3 regions of the Exiguobacterium sp. s89 genome follow, and region 2 is predicted to be linked to each of the others. Evidence: riboswitches for the same ligand, from Rfam matches in the RefSeq annotation. Region 2 holds a riboswitch; each other region holds the start of a gene.
The links. Region 2 has a riboswitch for thiamine pyrophosphate ahead of tenA (thiaminase II). Riboswitches for the same ligand answer to the same signal wherever they lie in the genome.
Positions count from the first base shown of each region.

Region 1: it holds a riboswitch for thiamine pyrophosphate, as region 2 does, so the genes downstream of both, KNO96_RS01740 (YkoF family thiamine/hydroxymethylpyrimidine-binding protein) here and tenA (thiaminase II) in region 2, are expected to answer to the same signal.
Region 3: it holds a riboswitch for thiamine pyrophosphate, as region 2 does, so the genes downstream of both, thiT (energy-coupled thiamine transporter ThiT) here and tenA (thiaminase II) in region 2, are expected to answer to the same signal.

Region 1 covers NZ_JACSKS010000001.1:332,852-339,443, reverse strand. The annotation lists gene KNO96_RS01750 (ABC transporter ATP-binding protein) at 1-517, opposite strand, end outside; gene KNO96_RS01745 (ECF transporter S component) at 510-1,085, opposite strand; gene KNO96_RS01740 (YkoF family thiamine/hydroxymethylpyrimidine-binding protein) at 1,078-1,668, opposite strand; TPP riboswitch at 1,751-1,851, opposite strand; gene KNO96_RS01735 (GTP-binding protein) at 1,911-3,110, opposite strand; gene KNO96_RS01730 (hypothetical protein) at 3,219-3,485, opposite strand; gene KNO96_RS01725 (SMP-30/gluconolactonase/LRE family protein) at 3,498-4,379, opposite strand; gene KNO96_RS01720 (class I SAM-dependent methyltransferase) at 4,517-5,125, shown strand; gene rlmN (dual-specificity RNA methyltransferase RlmN) at 5,162-6,223, opposite strand; gene KNO96_RS01710 (amidase family protein) at 6,289-6,592, opposite strand, start outside.
Region 2 covers NZ_JACSKS010000002.1:52,095-58,686, reverse strand. The annotation lists gene KNO96_RS06300 (diguanylate cyclase domain-containing protein) at 3-1,568, opposite strand; gene KNO96_RS06295 (SDR family oxidoreductase) at 1,680-2,318, opposite strand; gene thiE (thiamine phosphate synthase) at 2,344-2,985, opposite strand; gene thiD (bifunctional hydroxymethylpyrimidine kinase/phosphomethylpyrimidine kinase) at 2,954-3,793, opposite strand; gene thiM (hydroxyethylthiazole kinase) at 3,793-4,581, opposite strand; gene tenA (thiaminase II) at 4,578-5,252, opposite strand; TPP riboswitch at 5,340-5,444, opposite strand; gene KNO96_RS06270 (ion channel) at 5,581-5,976, shown strand; gene KNO96_RS06265 (hypothetical protein) at 5,984-6,136, opposite strand; gene KNO96_RS06260 (aminoglycoside 6-adenylyltransferase) at 6,187-6,592, opposite strand, start outside.
Region 3 covers NZ_JACSKS010000001.1:712,216-718,807, reverse strand. The annotation lists gene pknB (Stk1 family PASTA domain-containing Ser/Thr kinase) at 1-1,685, shown strand, start outside; gene rsgA (ribosome small subunit-dependent GTPase A) at 1,727-2,614, shown strand; gene rpe (ribulose-phosphate 3-epimerase) at 2,618-3,274, shown strand; TPP riboswitch at 3,295-3,395, shown strand; gene thiT (energy-coupled thiamine transporter ThiT) at 3,469-4,044, shown strand; gene KNO96_RS03685 (thiamine diphosphokinase) at 4,041-4,625, shown strand; gene rpmB (50S ribosomal protein L28) at 4,683-4,871, opposite strand; gene KNO96_RS03675 (Asp23/Gls24 family envelope stress response protein) at 5,124-5,486, shown strand; gene KNO96_RS03670 (DAK2 domain-containing protein) at 5,509-6,592, shown strand, end outside.

The DNA of each region.
Region 1 (6,592 bases), on a different contig from region 2:
GGTCAAGGTGCGTCAACGGCTCATCGAGAAGCAACCATTCCGGTTGTCCAACCATGGCGCAGGCGACGGCAATCCGCTGTTTCTCCCCGCCTGACAAGGAATCGATGAGTCGATTTCGATAATCGGTCAGTTGGAGTGACTCGAGAATCTCTGTCACGCGCTGATCGATTACCTCGACTTGTGTCTCCAAATTTTCGAGTGTGAAGATGAGTTCCTCTTCCACCCGTTCCATCACGAACTGTGTGTCCGGGTCTTGGAACACGGTCCCGACCCGCTGATTGATCTCGCCCGGTGCATAGTCGTCGTGTGAACGTCCGAACAGTTCGAGTCTGCCTTCAAGGATCCCATCACAATTCTCTGGATAGAGACGGTTGAATAGCGCAAGAAGCGTCGATTTCCCACTTCCGCTCGCTCCGCTCAATACGGTACGTCCAGGTCGTATGGAAAGTGTCACCTCTTTTAAAATGGTGTCCTGACTTTCTGGAAACCGGAATGAAAGCGATTCTGTCTCAACCATGGACGTTCCCACTCCGAGCGATTGCATAGCCGCGAAGTGACCCTGTCTTGAGCAACAGGTCACTGAGCAACTTCCCACCGATTCCTGCGATGACCATGCCACTAACCGCACGGAGCCCGAACATCGTCGCTACATATCCCGGTTCAAGCATCGCAAATCCGCTCATGAAGTAGGTGTACACGAAACTCGTGACGGCCGAGCCAAATCCAGCAAGCATGAGAACCCATAGCTCATATCGACGATAACCCGTCATTGCAAAGACGGCTTCAGCACCAAGACCTTGAACGATGCCGACCAGGATGATGCGCGGTCCGATCGCATTCCCAATCAACATTTCAATCGTCGCAGCCATCACTTCCGAAATGAAGGCAGCACCCGGTTTTCGAATGATATACGCCGAGATGATTGACACGATGAACCAGATACCGAAGATCCACTCATAGGCGATTGGTCCAATCAACCCTGCCCATAAATTCCCGATATGGACGAACAATAAATAGACAACGGCAAAAACGACAGACAATACGGAGACGAGAACGACCTCTTTCAATTTCCACGACTTAAGCATGTTGACCTCCATGTGACGGACTGTTCACACTGAACGTCACCGTCATGACGACGTGTCGATTCTTCTCGCGCGTCCGGTTGAACGCCGCCTCGTAATACGAGAACACATCATCCAAATTCCCATGAATTCCTGACGCGTAGTGCATTGAGTCATTATACACACCAGCCTGTTTCGCTTGTTCGATTTCATCATAGATGAGATCCATATAGTTACCTGCACCCATCGGATAAAGCGCGAACTGTGAAGAGACATACTGCTCTCTTGACATTCCATTCAATGGTTGTGGTGGTGCATCGAGCGCCTCATCCCCAGCCGAATCTCCCGGACATCCGACGGAGAAGGTTCCGCTCATCGAGACATGGCGTCCTTCTTCCGAAGCCAGACTCAAGACTGTCCGTGCGACGTCGAACACGTGCTCGACGCGCCCTCGGATCACGGTCGATACGTCATCCGTATGTCGCCACACACCTGTCATATTTGTTCCTTTCAATGCTCCTTTAATCGTCCCGACAAAGTCATCTGTCATCGGGCTAAGCGTGAAGCGAAATCCGACAATCGGACTCGTGCCACATGATTCATTCATCTTGTTTCCCCCTCTATATGTGTTTGCATAGAAAAAGCCGCATTCATGAGAATGCAGCAACAAAATCTATACAAACTTGCATAGAGAAAGTGCCGCACTTCCTCACGCCAGTATTACCTGGATCGAGTTATAAGGGATTGGAGCCATGCTCTCATCTCAGCCGAAGCACCCCTAGTGCAGTCATTGATATGCGGTTACTTATGCAGTCACAGTATAGCGATGTTTCGTCACTTTGTAAACGGTCAATCTGAATAAGTGACGAGTTGGCCATTACCAGGAAGTGGGTCATGGAAGGCATTCCACGGCTCCACCATCTCCTCATCCGTCAACAAGCAAGCATCAAGTGACCGCTCGACCGTCTCCCGGTCCATCCGTTGACCGATGAGGACCAATTCGTTCTGTCGATCTCCGTACGGCTCGATGTAGTCCTCGCGTAGTTCAGGTTCTGAGGCAAACATCGCCTCTCGTTCATTCTCCGGAAGTGTCGCTAGCCAACGGCCCGCGTGTTCGAGCGTCGACGCGTATCCGGCTTGAGAGAAGAGACAGGCAAGGTCGTTCCGTGACGCGATCCATAAGAACCCTTTGGCGCGAACGATTTCTTCTGGATAATGCTCCATCCAATTCATCAAACGCTCAGGATGGAACGGTCGACGACGACGGTAAACGAACGAACTGATCCCATACTCTTCCGTTTCCGGCGTATGTTCTTCTGCCTCGAGCTCTTGAATCCATCCCGCCGCATGCATCGCCTGATCGAAATCGAACAAACGGACGTCTAGTAGATTGTCTAACGCCACGTCCGAGTAGGTCGAAGTCAACAATCGTGCGCTCGGGTTGAGCGTCTTGAGCAGACCCTTCATCTCCTGCAGCTCCGCTTCAGTCACCCGGTCCGCCTTATTCAATACGATGATATCCGCAAATTCGACTTGGTCGACGAGTAGGTCGACCACTTCGCGAACGTCACCTGTGTCGACGGCTTGTTGACGTTCCATGAGCGATTCACCGGAATTGAAATCCTTGAAGAAGCGGTACGCGTCGACGACGGTGACCATCGCATCGATATAGACACGGCTCGTCAAATCGATCCCAAGGGCGTCGTCGGCATACGTGAACGTCTGTGCGACGGGAATTGGCTCGGAAATCCCTGATGACTCGATGATAATCCCATCGAGGTCACGATTCTTTGTCAGCTCATCGACAGCCGTGAGCAAATCTTCACGTAACGTACAGCAAATGCACCCGTTCGAGAGCTCGACTAACTTTTCATCGGTACGGGAGAATCCGCCCTGTTCAATCAACTTCTCATCGATGTTCAACTCACTCATATCGTTTACGATGACCGCATATTTTTTGTGATCACGGTTATGTAAAATGTGGTTGAGCAGTGTCGTCTTCCCGCTACCAAGATAACCTGAGAGTACCGTAATTGGAATTCGTTTCATGATGGACCTCCGTTAAATAGTAATCATTACTCTTTGTATAATGTAACGGTTCCACCCTTTTGTCAATAAAAAAACACGCCTCATCGACGTGTTTTCATGAACATTCAATTATTCTTCCAACGCTTTCCGTTCTGCTTCTGAACGCGGATAGGCGTTCGCTTGCCACTCGGCTCGATAAATGGAGTCGAGCTGCGTCAATCCGACTTCATCCTCGTCCTTGTCCGAATCGACACTCGGGACCTCGTCCCACTTCGGATCGAGATAAGAATGATCCTCTTCCCGCGCTCGACTTTCTTGTAATTTTTGAATTCCCACCTTGACCGCTGCCGCAACTGCCAATCCAATACCTGCTCGCACTAACAGTCGTTTCACCATCGTATGTCCTCCTCAACGCCCAAAGCGATAAAGCGGCATCCCTTTCACATCTGTCTCGATAATAAATACCGATCCAGCGTCCGGATGTTCGGTTAACGCCTCCTCGTCCATCCCTTCACGTGCTGTTGTGATGGCTAATCGATTGAGACCATCCCCGATGAAGGCGCATGATGTGACATTCGGGGCAGGGACGTGAACTTCTAACACTTTTTCACCGGTCGATGGATCCCAGCGAGATACTTTACTTCCTGCATAATGTGCGATCCATAAAAAACCTTCCGTATCCGATGTCATGCCATCCGGGAAGCCGTCCTCTTCCGAAAAGTCGATGACGACCTTTCCGTTCGACAATGTGCCGGTCTTCATGTCAAAATCATATTGTCGAATTTTTTCGGTCGGTGTATCAATATGATAAAAAACGGAATGGTCAGGAGACCACGTCAACCCGTTTGAAAGTGTCAACTCTTCCATAAGTGTTGTCGTCGTTCCATCGCGGTCCACCCGATAAAGAGATGCCTGATTCTCTTTATCGTCCAAGTGGAGCGTCCCGGCAAAAATACGACCGTACGGATCGGCTTTCCCATCATTAAAACGTAATCGACCTTCAGGGTCATCCAATTCGACAATTTTAATTAACTCCCGGTTGATTTCATCCCATTCATAAATCCCGTCTTTAAGACCAAGGACGACACCATCCGTCACTTTTGGAATGACGAAACCGACCTGTTTTCCGACCTCGAAAGAAGAAATCTCGTCTTCTCGCTCGTCATACCACCATAACGTATGCCCTTCGATATCCACCCAATAGAAACGCTTCAACTCAGCATCCCAACAAGGACCTTCACCAAGCGTATTTCGTACCCGAATCCACAACGACGCATCTATTCTTTCCATTACTTAGCCTCCACTCTATCCATTAGTTCAGAAATCTATTCCCTTCTCCCATTTGGACTATGCATGAATTCGAAAAATCGTAGAGGATTTCCACCCTAGTCTCATCATTTTGATATATTTATTGAAAGGTGAGAGGAGTGGATCATTTGTCTAAATGGAACGAACGTTACAATACCGATGAATATGTGTACGGAACGGAGCCAAATCAATTTTTACTCGACTTCATCACAACACATCGGCTTGAAGGAAAACTTGTGTTAGCCATCGCGGAAGGAGAAGGTCGAAACGCAGTATGGCTCGCCACACTCGGACTCGACGTCGAAATGTGGGACGCTTCGAAAGTAGGGCTCGAGAAAGCGAATCGTTTGGCGACGTCACGAAACGTCTCCCTTCAGACGAAACAGATTGATTTGAATGAAGCGGACTGGCCAAACGAGGCGTATGACATGGTCATCTGTATCTTCGGCCACTTTCCTCCACATGTCAGAGAAAAGGTGTTCGCCGGTATTCGACAAACGCTTCGACCTGGTGGTTTGTTCCTGAGTGAAGTCTACTCTACACATCAACTCGCTTACGGGACAGGTGGACCAAACGACGCCTCACTTCTTTACACCGAAGAGATGTTTCACCAACTCGAAGACGATTTCGTCCCTCTCGTCTTAAACGAGACGGTCGTCTGGCGAGAAGAAGGCACACTCCATCACGGCGAATCCGCTGTGATTCAATATGTCGGGCAAAAACAGTAAACGAATGGCCTCCCCGAGATTCGGAGAGGCCATTTTTCACTTCGCGCCTTCGACGTTCATATGCTTACTGCGGAGTTGACCGCATGCCGCATCGATGTCTGTCCCGTGCTCGAGACGGACACCAATGTTGACGCCACGTTTTTTCAAGATGTCGTAGAACGCCATGATGTCTTCAGGCGTGCTTCGCTCATATTGGATGTGCTCGTTGACCGGGTTGTATGGAATCAAATTGATGTACGACTTGTCTTTAATGTCTTCAATCAAGTCGGCGAGTTCTTCCGCATGTTCCGGTAAATCGTTCACTTTCGAGAGTAGGATATACTCGAAAGTGATTCGTTTGTTCGTCTTCTCGACGTAGTAACGAATCGATGGCATGAGTTGATCAAGCGGGAACGCCCGGTTGATTTTCATGATGCGTGTCCGAAGCTCATCATTCGGCGCATGAAGCGAGAGCGCCAAGTTGATGCGTAAGTCAAGGTCTGCGAACTTGTAGATCTTGTCCGCGAGCCCACTCGTCGACACGTTGATCTTACGCGGAGCGATCGCAAGACCACGCTCATCTTTGACGACACGCAAGAAGTCGACCAAGTTGTCGAAGTTGTCGAACGGTTCGCCGATTCCCATGACGACGATATGGCTGACGCGATCACCATCTCCTTCTTCATCGAGGAAATGTTGGACGGTCATGATCTGCTCGACGACCTCACCAGCCGTCAAGTCACGTGTCTTCTTCAACAACCCGCTAGCACAGAAGCTACAGCCGATGTTACATCCGACCTGTGTCGTCACACAGACCGAACGACCGTATTTATGACGCATGAGCACCGTCTCGATGTAGTGCCCATCATGTAATTTAAGTAAGAATTTGACCGTTCCGTCGCCCGCTTCCTGTTTGACGAACAGGTCTTGAGTCGAGATGACGTATTTCTCTGTTAAGTACTCGCGCACCTCGTCTCGTACGTTGAGGTCGTCCATCGATTTGACCCGATTGATGTAGAGCGAGTCCCAAACTTGACGTGCGTGGAAGGCACCGTATCCCGCTTCCGTACACTCATTTGTGAGCTGATCAAACGTCAACCCGTATATAGATGATTTCATTGTAATCTGTCCTTTCTCTAATCCGCATACGTACCATTGTAGCGGACGTGAGAGACGGGTGCAACTTACGAATAATCTGGAGGCGTCGGTCGTGTGATGAACTGTTCGAACGCATAAGCGACCCGAATCAAATCACGCTCCGCGTAGCTCGTCCCCGTGAACGAGAGGCCGAATGGGGCACCGCTCTCTTTCAGTTGATAAGGGATTGTAATCGTCGGATGCCCTGCTTTCGCACCCATGTCGTAGTTCATGTCATGTGGGAGGACGATTGCATCCAGTTTATGAGTTTGAAGCAATGCGTCAATCCCTTCTGTTTTTGCGAGACGGACGTCCGCGATGCGACGGTCGAGATAGCTCGCTTCGATCAGT
Region 2 (6,592 bases):
CGTTATGTTGGACCATGTAACGCCTCATCATAAACCGCATAATCATTTTTGCCGTCTTGTTTGATTTGGTACATCGCCTGGTCTGCTTTATGAATCAATGTATCTAAATCAATTCCTTGGTCCGGGGCATGACTGACTCCGATACTCGCCCGGATTGGAATCGTCACATCCGACGTTTGGTACGGGTTCTGATTTAACGTCAGCTGAAGTTCGTGAATAAATGCAAGCACTTCAGAATCTGTTAAATCGACTAAATAAATATAGAACTCATCTCCTCCGACACGGGATGCCAAGCCGACGTCTCGTGCCGAAGCTTCCAACAGTCCACCTAAATGTGTTAAGAAATGATCACCGATTTGATGGCCATACGTATCGTTGACCGCTTTGAAACCGTCCAAATCGATGACCAGCAAAGATAGTCGCGAGGCACTCAGGAGCGCATGGTCTGCTTGTTCATAAAACGCACGGCGATTAGCCAATTTCGTAAGTGGATCATGGTAGGCGAAAAAGCGGATCGTCTGCTCGGCCTCTTTGAACGAATGGACGTCCCGAATGATGATCATCCCATGAATCGTTCGATCGATATCGACAAAGTCCCCATCGATAACGACGTACCGTTCTTGTCCAGACTTCGTCATAATTTTCGTTTCGAACTCTATAAACTTTTTACGTGTCCGAAAGTGTTTGGTGTAGTGTTCCATCCACTCTGCTTTTTTCTTTTCTGGCAACAAATCGACAAACCGTTCATTCACGACGCGGACCGTATGAAACAATGTTCGCGCAGCCGGATTCGCACTTTCCACCCTACCATCCGGGTCAATCAACAAGATAGCGGATGGATTTAAATTATAGAGTGTCCCATATCGTTTAACATAAGAGGTTAAGAAGTCTAAACGATTCATCGCGATGACGAGCGCCACCGCCCAAACGAGCCCTCCATACATATAAGAGTACGGTGGAATAAATCCACGGAATTGAAAATAACCGAACACGATGTCCCACACCAATATGACTAATGCCGTCCAAAATAACATCCGTAATACCCGCTGATGTTCCCTACGTTCTGTTCGTCGTAACGCATAAAAAATAAGAAAGATAATCAGGGTGTGAAAAATATTCCCGACAGTTAAGGTAACCAAATAGGATGAATTGAACTCAGGATAAATCCAAATTCCGACCTGTTCGAACCGTTGACTGTTCGTAATATTTTCTCTCTGCACGTACGTCAACACGATTGGAATCAATGGCAAGTAGACAACCCATGGATACAGCCAACGTGGCGCCTTCGCACCGATACCCGTAATGTTCAATATGAAATGAATGGAGAAGATAAAGATCAAGATGCCGGCATTCCCAAACCAATAGGCAATGAGTGCCGGACTATATTCAATCGGAGAAAGATGGCGAACGAATTCCGCTAAGAAAAGCATCGAATAGCCAAACACAAACAGGCTCAGCAAACGATGCTCGACTTTATTCGGATTTCGTTGAAAGACATCGAGTGCTAAAAAGCCGAGTAAAAATGACGGCAACAAATAGACCGCCAGATAAATGAACATCTCGGTCATGCGGAACCTCCTCACCTATTCATAATTCTTCATTTCGCTATTCTGCTGACTTTTCCCTCTTTAACGCGACAAAAAACGGGATGAGCCACATCCCGTTCTTCATTCGACACATTATAACGTTTCTTCGATTGGGGTATCCCCTTTAATCAAATCAATCGCTTTGTTCTGCGCATTTGCATGGTTATGGAGGACATGCACCAAGAATGATGCCACGTCTTCGCGTGGAATCTCTCCACTTCCCTCGAATTGCGTGTTCACTTTTCCCGTTCCCGCATCATCTGTCAATGCGCCCGGACGAACAATCGTGTATGTGAGTCCACTCTGTTCGAGTAAGCGATCGGCATGATGCTTCGCTACGTAGTACGGCTTCATCGAATCTGGCCAAGCTGAGCGATCCTCTGCTTTTAAGGCACTGAGCATGACGAAGTGTTTGATGTTCCCGTTCGCTTGTGCTGCTTCGATACTCTTCGCTGCACCATCTAGGTCAATTAAAAGGGTTTTGTCTGCTCCAGTGCTTCCACCAGAACCAGCCGCGAACACGATGACGTCCATCCCGTCGATTGCCTTTTCCAAGTCCGCTACTGAACCTTCGAGGTCGCCAAGTACAGCGTTGTATCCTTTTGACTTGAAGTCATCGAGCTGCTCTTCTTTACGAACCATCGCTGTGACGTGATGCTTCCCTTCATTGTGTAACTTTTCTACCAATTGATGGCCAATCTGGCCGTTTGCACCGATAACAAATACGTTCATCTGTCTTCCTCCTCAAAAATTGAATTCAGAGACAAGCGAAACGCCGGGTAGCTTCTGCTACATCCGGTGCAGAAGCGATGGCGGAGATGACGGCAACACCGTCTGCCCCGTCATCAATAATAGCAGGGACATGATCGGGACGAATGCCCCCAATCCCCACAATCGGCAGCAGTGGATAGTGTCGACGAACTTGTTGAATCAGTTCCGTGCCACGCACAATCCCTGCATCCAGTTTACTTCGCGTCTCATGAATCGGACCGATGCCGACATAATCTGCGAACGGAAGAGCTGCACTGACTTCCTCCATCGTATGGACCGACACCCCTAACCATTTATCAGGTCCTAGCCGTTCTCGAACTTGTTTGGCAGGTAAGTCATCTTGTCCGACGTGGATGCCATCCGCGTCAATCGCGAGCGCCAATTCAACATCGTCGTTGATGATGAACGGGACCTTTGCTTCTCGACATTCATGTTGGAGCGTCCTTGCCATCGCTTCTTTTTCATCTCCATACAATGCATCTTTACCTTTTTCGCGAAATTGAAAACATGTCACACCACATCGAAGTGCCGTTTTGACGGTCGTCACCAAATCGGATGCGTCCGTCGTTCCACACACAAAGTAAAGGCGAAGCTGCTTAGCGAGCGCTTGTTTCGTACAGAACGTCAACGGTAATCACCTCTTCTTTCGCTAAACGATGTCCCCAATGATTGGTCGGTCCATGCCCGTTCCCAATCAATAATCCATGTGCAATCGCCTGATGAATGAATCGTTTTGCGTCAACGACCGCTTGACGTAGTGTCTTCCCATACGCTAGTTCAGCTGTCAATGCGGCAGAGAACGTACATCCCGTCCCGTGCGTATCTTTCGTTTGGATTCGAGGTGCTTTTACGCGGAACGCTTCAGACTCGGTCACGATTAAGTCAACGGCTTCTACATCATTCGAATGTCCGCCTTTGATAATCACGATATCGACGCCAATGGCTCGAATCACCTGCGCTGCCTTCATCCGGTCTGCCTCGGTCCGAATCTCCATCCCCGCCAACACTTCTGCCTCTGGAATATTCGGGGTCACGATGGTCGCCTGTGGCAACAGCTTCGTGCGAAGTGCTTCGACCGCACTAACTTGCAACAAAGAGGCGCCCCCTTTCGCTACCATGACAGGATCGACGACAACATGTTCGAAACGATATCGTTCGAGCGCCTTCGCCACCGCTTCAATTCGTTCAGCGTCCACCAACATTCCGGTTTTACAAGCGGTGATGCTAAAATCATCAGCTACCGCATCGATTTGTCGGGTAATCATTTCCGTGGAAATAGCCTCAATTCCATGTACCCCTAGTGTGTTCTGGGCTGTGATTGCAGTCAGCACGCTCGTCCCGAATACGCCGAGCTCTTGAAACGTTTTGAGATCGGCTTGAATGCCGGCTCCTCCGCCTGAATCAGATCCTGCAATTGTCAAAACTTGAGGTTTCATCATGTCGACACCTCGATTCGATTCGTCGGAATTGTATGTTGCGTCAATTGATGGAGGGCATTTAAAAAGTGAATCGGAAAGTCTCCCGGTCCTTCTGCTCGCTCACTCGCTAGCTCACCGGAATAAGTATAGCCTGACATGGCGGTCACCGTCGCTTTAAGGGCGTTCTTTTCGACTGCTAGACAAGCTCCGACCACTGCACTGAGTAAACATCCCGTACCGGTCGTCTCAGTCATGCGTTTCGTCCCGCCGTGTATTTCCATGACGACGTTCCCGTCGCTGACCATATCTTCTTTTCCAGTCACGGCCACGACACATCCGTATCGTTTCGCTGCTTCAAGCGCCAATTGTCGCGGTTCGCATGCACCGTCTCCAACATCGACACCACGAGCTGCCCAATCGACACCAATCAACGTCGCGATTTCTCCTGCATTTCCTCGAATGGCCGTGACACGCACGTGACGCAAAATACGTTCGACCACATCTCGTCGGAATGACGTCGCCCCGACTCCGACCGGGTCGAGTACAATGGGGCATCCTGCCTCGTTCGCCGCCTGCCCTGCACGAATCATCGTGGCTTCGGTCATCGTACTAAGTGTCCCGATATTTAACACGAGCGCATCACTTATAAATGTCATCTCTGCCACTTCTTCGATTGCATCCGCCATGACGGGAGAGGCACCGATGGCGAGCAGTCCATTCGCCGAAAAATTCGCCACGACTGTGTTCGTGATGTTGTGAATGAGCGGTGCCTGCTTCCGAATCTCACTCCAAATCTCATGTCTCATTGGTTGACCTCCTGTGACAATGTCCACGACTCAAGTGTCCAAGCCATTTCCCAAAAAGCGACTTCGTAATAGCAACTCTTCAAGAACAGTTTCGTATAACGCACACGCTCTTCTTCTGTCGCTTGTCCTGCGAGCTCATCTAATCGATCGATTTGTTCTTCCACCAATTCGCGGAACCACTCTGAGCCATACGTCGCAATCCAGGCCGAATAAATCGGATGATCAGGACGCTTGTCTTTAAGACGTTCGCCAATCTCGTAATACACCCAGTAGCACGGAAGGATCGACGCGAGCACGTCCCCGAGTGTCGGTCCTGCCTGTTGCATATGGAGCGCATACGCATAAGCGGTCGGAGCCGGCTCGAATGTCGCCAATTCGACATCCGTTACGTCGAGCATCGTAAAGAACTCTCGATGAAGTGAGAGTTCCGCCTCAATCGTGTGTAAGGCATGTGTTAAAAAACGGCTTGATAGTTCCATCGTCGGTGCGAGCGTCGCCCCCTTCGCCTGCACTTTCGAAAACTGATTCAAATAATAAGAGTCTTGCATGACGTAATGTCTGAACTTCTTCTCATCGAGCGTTCCTTCTCCGAGTGAACGGACAAACGGGTGATGAAAGCTTGCTTCAAACAATCCATCTGCTTCCTGACGTAAGTGATCTGTAAATTTCATATGAACTCCCCCTTATAACAGATAAAAGACGCCGCCTCCCATAACGGAAGCGGCGTCTCGAACAGTCATATCTAGGTGAAGCCATATGAGTCGTTTCGCCCACTTCCCTACGCTAGCGTGAACTAGATCAGGTTCAAAGGGTCTGGACCATGTCCATCTCAGCCGCGTAACGCGACTCCCCTAGTGGCAAACATTATGAAATTCAGTCGTCTTCGACCACATTCTATCAATTTTTTCATCAATTGCAAACCTTTTCCGATCCCGTTTTTCATTCTTCGCTTCGGGAATGGGTAAGGAAGCACATTGATAAGAAAAGGATGTGGACAGAATGAATACGATTTTATTGACGATTGCATTACTCTTCATCAGCTTGAACGTGTTTTGGTTTTTCAAACGTCAAACGTATAAACAGACAGGATTTGATGGGAGGTTGTTCGCTCAGTTATTCGTCAGCCTATTTGGTGTCATGTTAGGGTTCACGTTGATTTATTATGCGCTATCTCGCGATTCAGTCATTCTTGTGACCTCCCTCGAATCCATGAATGCTGTTGAACCGACTTGGGAAAACCTCCTGTACTTCAGCGGGGTCACCCTACTATCGATTGGCTTTGGTGATTTGTTGCCAATCGGATTGACCCGATTATTCGCTATCATCGAAGGCGCAATCGGTATTTTATTACCGAGTGCCTTCTTCATCAAATCGATGTATCAGAAAGACGAGTGAAGATTTTCTAGCGTCCGGTGATGAGCAAAAACATATTGAACGCGACGAGACCAAGAGGAAGCATCGCAACCAAAATGATTGGCCATTTCTTTAAACGAATGCCGACAAAGAGGACGAGACTTCCGACTAAAAGGGCAATAAATGTCGTATATGGATTCATGAAAAAACGCTCCTTTCTCTATAAGGAGCGTTTCCCGGCTCTCGCCGTCATTAATCGTTCGAATGTCGAAGTGTTGCACATGCAGCACGGACGCGTCTCGCTTCTTCCTCCTGAAATACGAAATGGCCTTGTTCGGCGACGCGTTGCGCGCAAAAGAAAAAGAGTGATTGTAATCGGTCATGCGTGTCCTCAATGGCGCTCAGTTCAGCCGAGGCATACGTCGCCCCGAGCATCTCCCATAACTCTTCCGGTAAATGGTCGCGCATCCCGTCCCCTGACTTCCCAAGATTCACCGAGAAATCTGTCGCATAACCGATGTTCCATTCCATCATCTGACGGAGCATATTCCGCATGATGTCGAGGTGGTCGAGCGCATATAGCACTTGATGCCGCTTGATTCCTTTGACGACATAGAGCGACACCCACCAAAACTCATTCCAACAAGCCGCATACTCG
Region 3 (6,592 bases), on a different contig from region 2:
ATGTCGATGGGGTGACATTGAAACAATATTTGCAAGAAGAGTACATATCTGTCGATGAGGCACTGCGTATCATGGGACAGATTTGTGATGCGATAGATCATGCCCATGCGAACCGAATCATTCATCGTGATATCAAACCACAAAATATGATGATTGATCAACTTGGAAACGTGAAGGTGACCGATTTCGGGATTGCGGTTGCGATGTCGAATGCGACGTTGACGCATACGATGTCGGTACTTGGATCTGTCCACTATTTCTCGCCTGAACAAGCACGTGGTAAATTTGCTGATGAGAAGTCAGATATTTATTCGCTCGGTGCCGTCCTTTATGAGCTGTTGACAGGTCGTGTGCCGTTCATAGGAGAGACACCGGTTGCCGTTGCGCTTCAACATCTGCAGGACGATCCAATTCGACCGATGGACTTGAATCCGAATATTCCCCAAGCACTTGAAAACTGTGTCATGCAAGCGTTGGCGAAGTCACCGGGAGCCCGTCATACTTCGGTTGCAGCCTTCAAGAAAGATTGTATGACCGCATTGAGTCGTGAACGTGCCGATGAACCGAGACGTCTCCCAACCAATCAGGATGAGTTCGACAAAACGCTCGTCATGACACCAATTATGACTGAAGAAAAAACGGAAACACCTGGATCGACATCTTCAATTTCTGCATCAAAAGAGCAGGAAGCTGAAGAACAGCCACCCGTCAAAAAGAAGAAGCGTAAATGGTGGATTTGGATTTTGCTCGTCGTGTTATTAATTGGTGGTGGTATCGCAGCATACGTGGTCGCTGATGAGGTGTCACGTGCCGTCGTACCTGATGTTGTCGGAATGAGCATCGGTGATGCCACGTCTGAACTTGAAAACGCAGGCTTTGTCGTCGAAGTGACAGAGCGGGCGAGCGATGACGTCAAAGAAGGTGAGGTCATTTCGCAAAACCCTCAAGAAGGACGTAAACCGAAACGAGGCACGACGGTGTCAATTGTCGTTTCTGCCGGTAAAGAGACGGTCGAGATGCCGAATGTGGAAGGACTTTCGCAAACTGCGGCTGAACGAATGCTAAAAGACTTGGCGTTCAGTGACCTTGAAATTAAAACAGAGGCTTCAGAAACGGTCGACAATGGAGATGTTATTTCCCAATCGCTCGAACCAGGTGAAGAGGTCGTGCCGTCCGAAGTAACGGTCACGCTCGTCGTATCGACAGGAAGCAACAAAGTGGAACTGTCGAATCTTGCCGGGTACACGTTCGAGGAAGCATCGACCTATGCTGAGCAAAACAAACTGAAAATTGTGAGACGTGATGAATTTTCGACAAGTGTTCCAAAAGGTCAAATCATCCGCCAACTTCCGACGGCAGGGACTGCAGTTGACCCTGGTACAGAACTCACAGTCATCGTCTCAGAGGGCGTTGAACCGACCGATGTTTCGATTGAACGAGAAGTCAGTGTCGAAGTCGAGCAACCGGATAAAGACAAAAAACCGAAAGCGGTCGAAGTCGTCATTCGTACGGTCGATGCACGTGGTGAAATTGAAGTATTACGAGATGAAATCACAGAAACAACAACGTATTCGTATACGCTCGTCATTGCCCCCAACGAAGTCGGGACAGCAACGATTGAAGTTGATGGTGAGATCGTCCGAACCGATTCAGTCACATATGCGCAAGCCAAAGAGGCACAATAAAGAGGTGACGGTAGCGTCACCTCTTTTTAAAGGAGGTAGTCATATTGAAAGGAACGATTATTCGCTTACAGGGTGGATTTTATGATGTCATGACCGAATCGAATCAAGAGATTCGGTGTCGCGCCAGAGGAAACTTTCGGAAACGTAACATCTCGCCTGTAGTTGGTGACGATGTAGTGATTCAAGACCAAGAGGATGGGACCGGATATATTCTTGAAGTAGAGGAGCGTCAGAACCATCTCGTCCGACCGCCGATTGCCAACATCGATCAAGCATTTCTCCTCTTTTCAGTAAAAGAGCCAGCATTTTCCTATCATTTGCTTGATCGATTCCTCATTCTGATTGAGTCAAAACAGATCCATCCGATCATCGTCTTGACGAAGATGGACTTGCTGAGTGAAACAGAAACCGGACCGATTCAAGAGGCGGCCGATTGCTATCGTGCAATCGGATATGATGTGATTGAGACGTCAACGGAGCTTTCGGATGGAGTCGAGCAAGTACGGAGACTCTTTAAAGGGAAGACGAGTGTCTTTGCCGGGCAGACGGGCGTCGGAAAAAGTTCGCTACTGAATGCAGTCGCACCAGAACTCGAGTTAGCAACCGGTAAAATCTCCAAGTCGCTCGGTCGGGGGAAGCATACGACGCGTCATGTGACGTTGATTCAATTGGCGGACGGACTAGTAGCAGATACACCGGGATTTTCGAGTTTGGAGTTTCCACAGGAACTCGAGACTGATGAGCTCAGATGGTGTTTCCCGGAGTTTGTCGAACGACACGACGATTGCAAGTTCCGAGGATGTGTTCACATCAACGAACCAGGCTGCGCCATTAAACAAGCCGTTCAAGATGGTAAAATTGCTTCAACTCGCTACGATAATTATGTTACCTTTATGGAAGAGTTAAATGATCGAAAACGGAGGTATTGACAGATGATTAAAATTGCACCATCCATTTTAGCTGCCGATTTTGCCAATTTGGAGGCAGAAGTGAAAGCTGTTCAAGAAGCGGGAGCGGACTATATCCATTTCGATGTGATGGACGGTCAGTTCGTGCCAAACATTTCGATTGGTCTACCTGTGCTCGCGAGCTTACGTAAAAAATCAGATATGGTCCTCGATGTGCACTTGATGATTGACCAACCGGAGCGATACGTGGAAGATTTTGTGAAGGCAGGCGCGGATATCGTGACCGTTCATGTGGAAGCAACGAACCATTTGCATCGTGTCTTGCAACAAATCAAAGTGGCTGGTGCGAAATGTGGAGTCGTCTTGAATCCGCATACACCATTGTCGACGATCGAACATGTGCTCCCAGATGTTGATATGGTATTGCTCATGACCGTCAACCCAGGGTTTGGTGGACAAGCGTTCATTGAATCGGTCGTACCGAAAATTTCAGCGCTCAACCAACTGCGTCAGGATCGCCAACTTGATTTTGAAATTGAAATCGATGGTGGGGTCAACGAAGAGACGGCGAAACATTGCATCGATGCGGGTGCCGATGTACTAGTTGCCGGTTCGGCCATCTACAATCAACCGGATTATAAAGCAGCCATCGATAGCATTCGTGGCGCATCTCGTGTATAATCAACGATAGAACAACAAGATATTGTCGCAAGGGGTGTCACATGATGTGGCTGAGAGGCATACGCTAACCCTTTGAACCTGTTCCGTTCACACGGACGTAGGGATGTGGCGAAAATGCACGTTGCGAATCTAAGCAGCATGGCGTTTACGTCATGCTGCTTTTTGTCGTTCAAACAGTTAAAGGAGGAAGAAAGATGAAATCACGTTTTAAATTACAAGCGCTCATCGAAATTTCATTGTTTGCGGCGCTCGGGCTAATCTTTGATTTACTCATCCCATACCGCTTGCCACAAGGGGGTTCGATTAGTCTAGCGATGCTCCCAATCTTTGTGATGGCATTCCGTCACGGATTGAAAGGGGGACTTGCGACAGGTGCACTCGTCGGGACGCTTCAACTGTTGTTCGGTGCCTACATCTTCACACCTGTACAGTTCTTGCTCGACTATACGGTCGCTTATGGCCTCGTCGGTATGGCGGGTATGTTTGCTGGTCGTGTGAAACAGGCGGCCGGTCAAGGTGCGACGAAGACACTCGCGACATATTTGGTGCTCGGTGCCTTGATCGGGTCGGTGTTGCGTTATGCGGCACATGTCATCTCGGGTATCGTCTTTTTCGCCGAGTATGCGGAAGGTCCGGTCGTAGCGTATTCACTCGGTTATAACGCGACGTACATGGCCCCATCCTTTATTATTTCAGCCATCGTATTAGTATTACTCTTTACAACAGCTCCACGTTTCACACGTGTAGCTACACGGGACATTCGTCAATGAATGTCTTGATCGTCGCGGCAAGTCCGGAAGTTATTCCTTTACCGCGTCATGCCGATTATGTCATCGGTGTTGATGGAGGTTATCAGAGACTGTTAGATGAAGGGATTGAACCGGACGTTGTGGTCGGAGATTTTGACTCGTTTGTGGGAAAACCACCGAAAGAAGCGTTACGCTATCCGTCCGAGAAAGATATGACGGACCTTGAGATTGCGCTTCAGTTGGCAAGAGAGCGAGGGGCAACGAGGATGCACGTATACGGGGCGCTCGGTGGGCGAGTCGATATGACGTTCGCGAACGTCGGTTTGCTCGAGAAGTATCCTGAGATGGTTTTGCATGGGAATGGTCAAACGGTCTATCTCGTTAAAGCCGGTGATTATAGCTTTTCAAAAAAAGAAGGCTACTATTTGTCTTTCATACCTTGGAAGACAGCGACTATTTCTATTGATGGTGTCAAGTACCCGCTCGAACATCATGACATCAAGAGTGAAGAAGCGCTGACGATTTCCAATGAATGGACTGAAGCATTTGCCCGATTGACGGTTCATCGGGGGATCGTTCTCGTCATGGTCGTCAAAAAATAAGCAAAAAAAAATCCCATCGGCGAATGCCGTTGGGATTTATTCGTTCGTGTATAAGTATTATACGCGTTCAACGAGACCAGATTTAAGTGCGCGAGCTGAAACCCAAACGCGTTTCGGTTTACCGTCAACGAGAATACGAACTTTTTGTACGTTCACACCCCAAGTACGTTTTGTCTTGTTGAGTGCGTGCGAACGGTTGTTACCTGATTTAGGTGATTTACCTGTTACGTAGCATTTACGTGCCATGCGTTTCCCCTCCTTTTTTATGTGGGTTCGTCCTAATAGACACTCGTTTATATTAGCACGGCTTTTTTCCCGATGCAACTAGAAAATCATACCATGACAAGAAAAAAACTTGACATTACTCGCAAGGATTTGAATAATGAATGAGGTTATCGCGCTAATTGACCGAGTTTCTGGAGCAGGTTCTTTTAATAACTAGGTACTTATTGTAGAATGTACATTAGGAATCATTCCGAATAAAGGAGGCTACTCCATATGGCAATTGAAATGAAGACAACATATGGCAATATTGACATCACAAGTGACGTCATCGCAACACTCGCAGGTGGTGCAGCGATGGAATGCTTCGGTGTGGTCGGCATGGCTTCACAAGCACAATTGAAAGACGGCATTGCTGAATTGTTAAAACGTGAAAATTATGCACGTGGTGTCGTCGTACGTCAAGAAGATGAAGACGTACATATCGACATGCACATCATTGTAAGCTACGGAACGAAAGTATCTGAAGTCGCATACAACGTGCAAAGCCGAGTGAAGTACACGCTCGGAGAAACTTTAGGATTAAACGTTTCGTCGGTAAATATATTCGTTCAAGGCGTTCGTCTGACGAATGACTGACGAAAACGGAGGAGGATTTGGTGTGGGTTTAAAACGTTTAGATGGATTGGCGCTCTCAAACATGATTGCGAACGGAGCGACCAACTTGAGCCAAAACGCAGATTATGTAGATTCGCTTAACGTCTTCCCGGTTCCAGACGGAGACACGGGAACGAACATGAATTTGACGATGACGTCAGGTGCGAAAGAAGTAGCGACCATGAACTCATCAAATATTGCAGAGGTGTCATCAAAGTTCGCTCGCGGACTGCTCATGGGGGCACGTGGGAACTCGGGCGTTATTTTAAGTCAGTTGTTCCGCGGATTCGGTAAAGCCGTTGAAGGAAAGACAGAACTCACGACAGTTGATTTTGCGGAAGCTCTCAAGCGAGGTGTCGACACGGCATACAAGGCGGTTATGAAACCGGTTGAAGGAACGATTTTGACGGTTGCTCGTGAAGCGGCCGACGAAGCGCTCCTTGCATCAGAGTCGACAAGTGATTTCACTGAATTTATGAAACGTGTCATCGTTGAAGCGAAAGCATCGTTAGATCGTACGCCGGACTTGTTACCGGTATTAAAAGAAGTCGGTGTTGTCGACTCTGGCGGTCAAGGACTTCTCGTCATCTATGAAGGATTCCTCGCGAGCCTAGAAGGCAAAGAACTCGAAAAACCTCATGCTCCAGTGATGGATGCGTTGATCGAGGCAGAGCATCACGCGCATGCGGCGCAAGGATTCATGTCAACAGAAGACATTGAATTCGGCTACTGCACGGAAATTATGGTTCGTTTCCAAGATGATAAGTTGAAAGATACACCATTCAACGAAGACACGTTCCGTAACGAATTGTCTGAACTAGGGGACTCACTTCTTGTCGTCGCGGACGAAGAATTATTAAAAGTTCACGTTCACGTCGAGACACCAGGTGAGGTCATTACGAAAGGGCAGCGCTTCGGTGAACTCGTCGCAGTCAAGATCGAGAACATGCGTCAACAGCACTCGACAATTCTCGAAGAAGAACACGGCATAAATCTACAAGGCGTTCAACAAGATGAGAAACCAAAAGCACCATTTGCAATCGTGACGGTGGCAATGGGTGAAGGTGTCAGTGAGTTGTTCCGTTCCC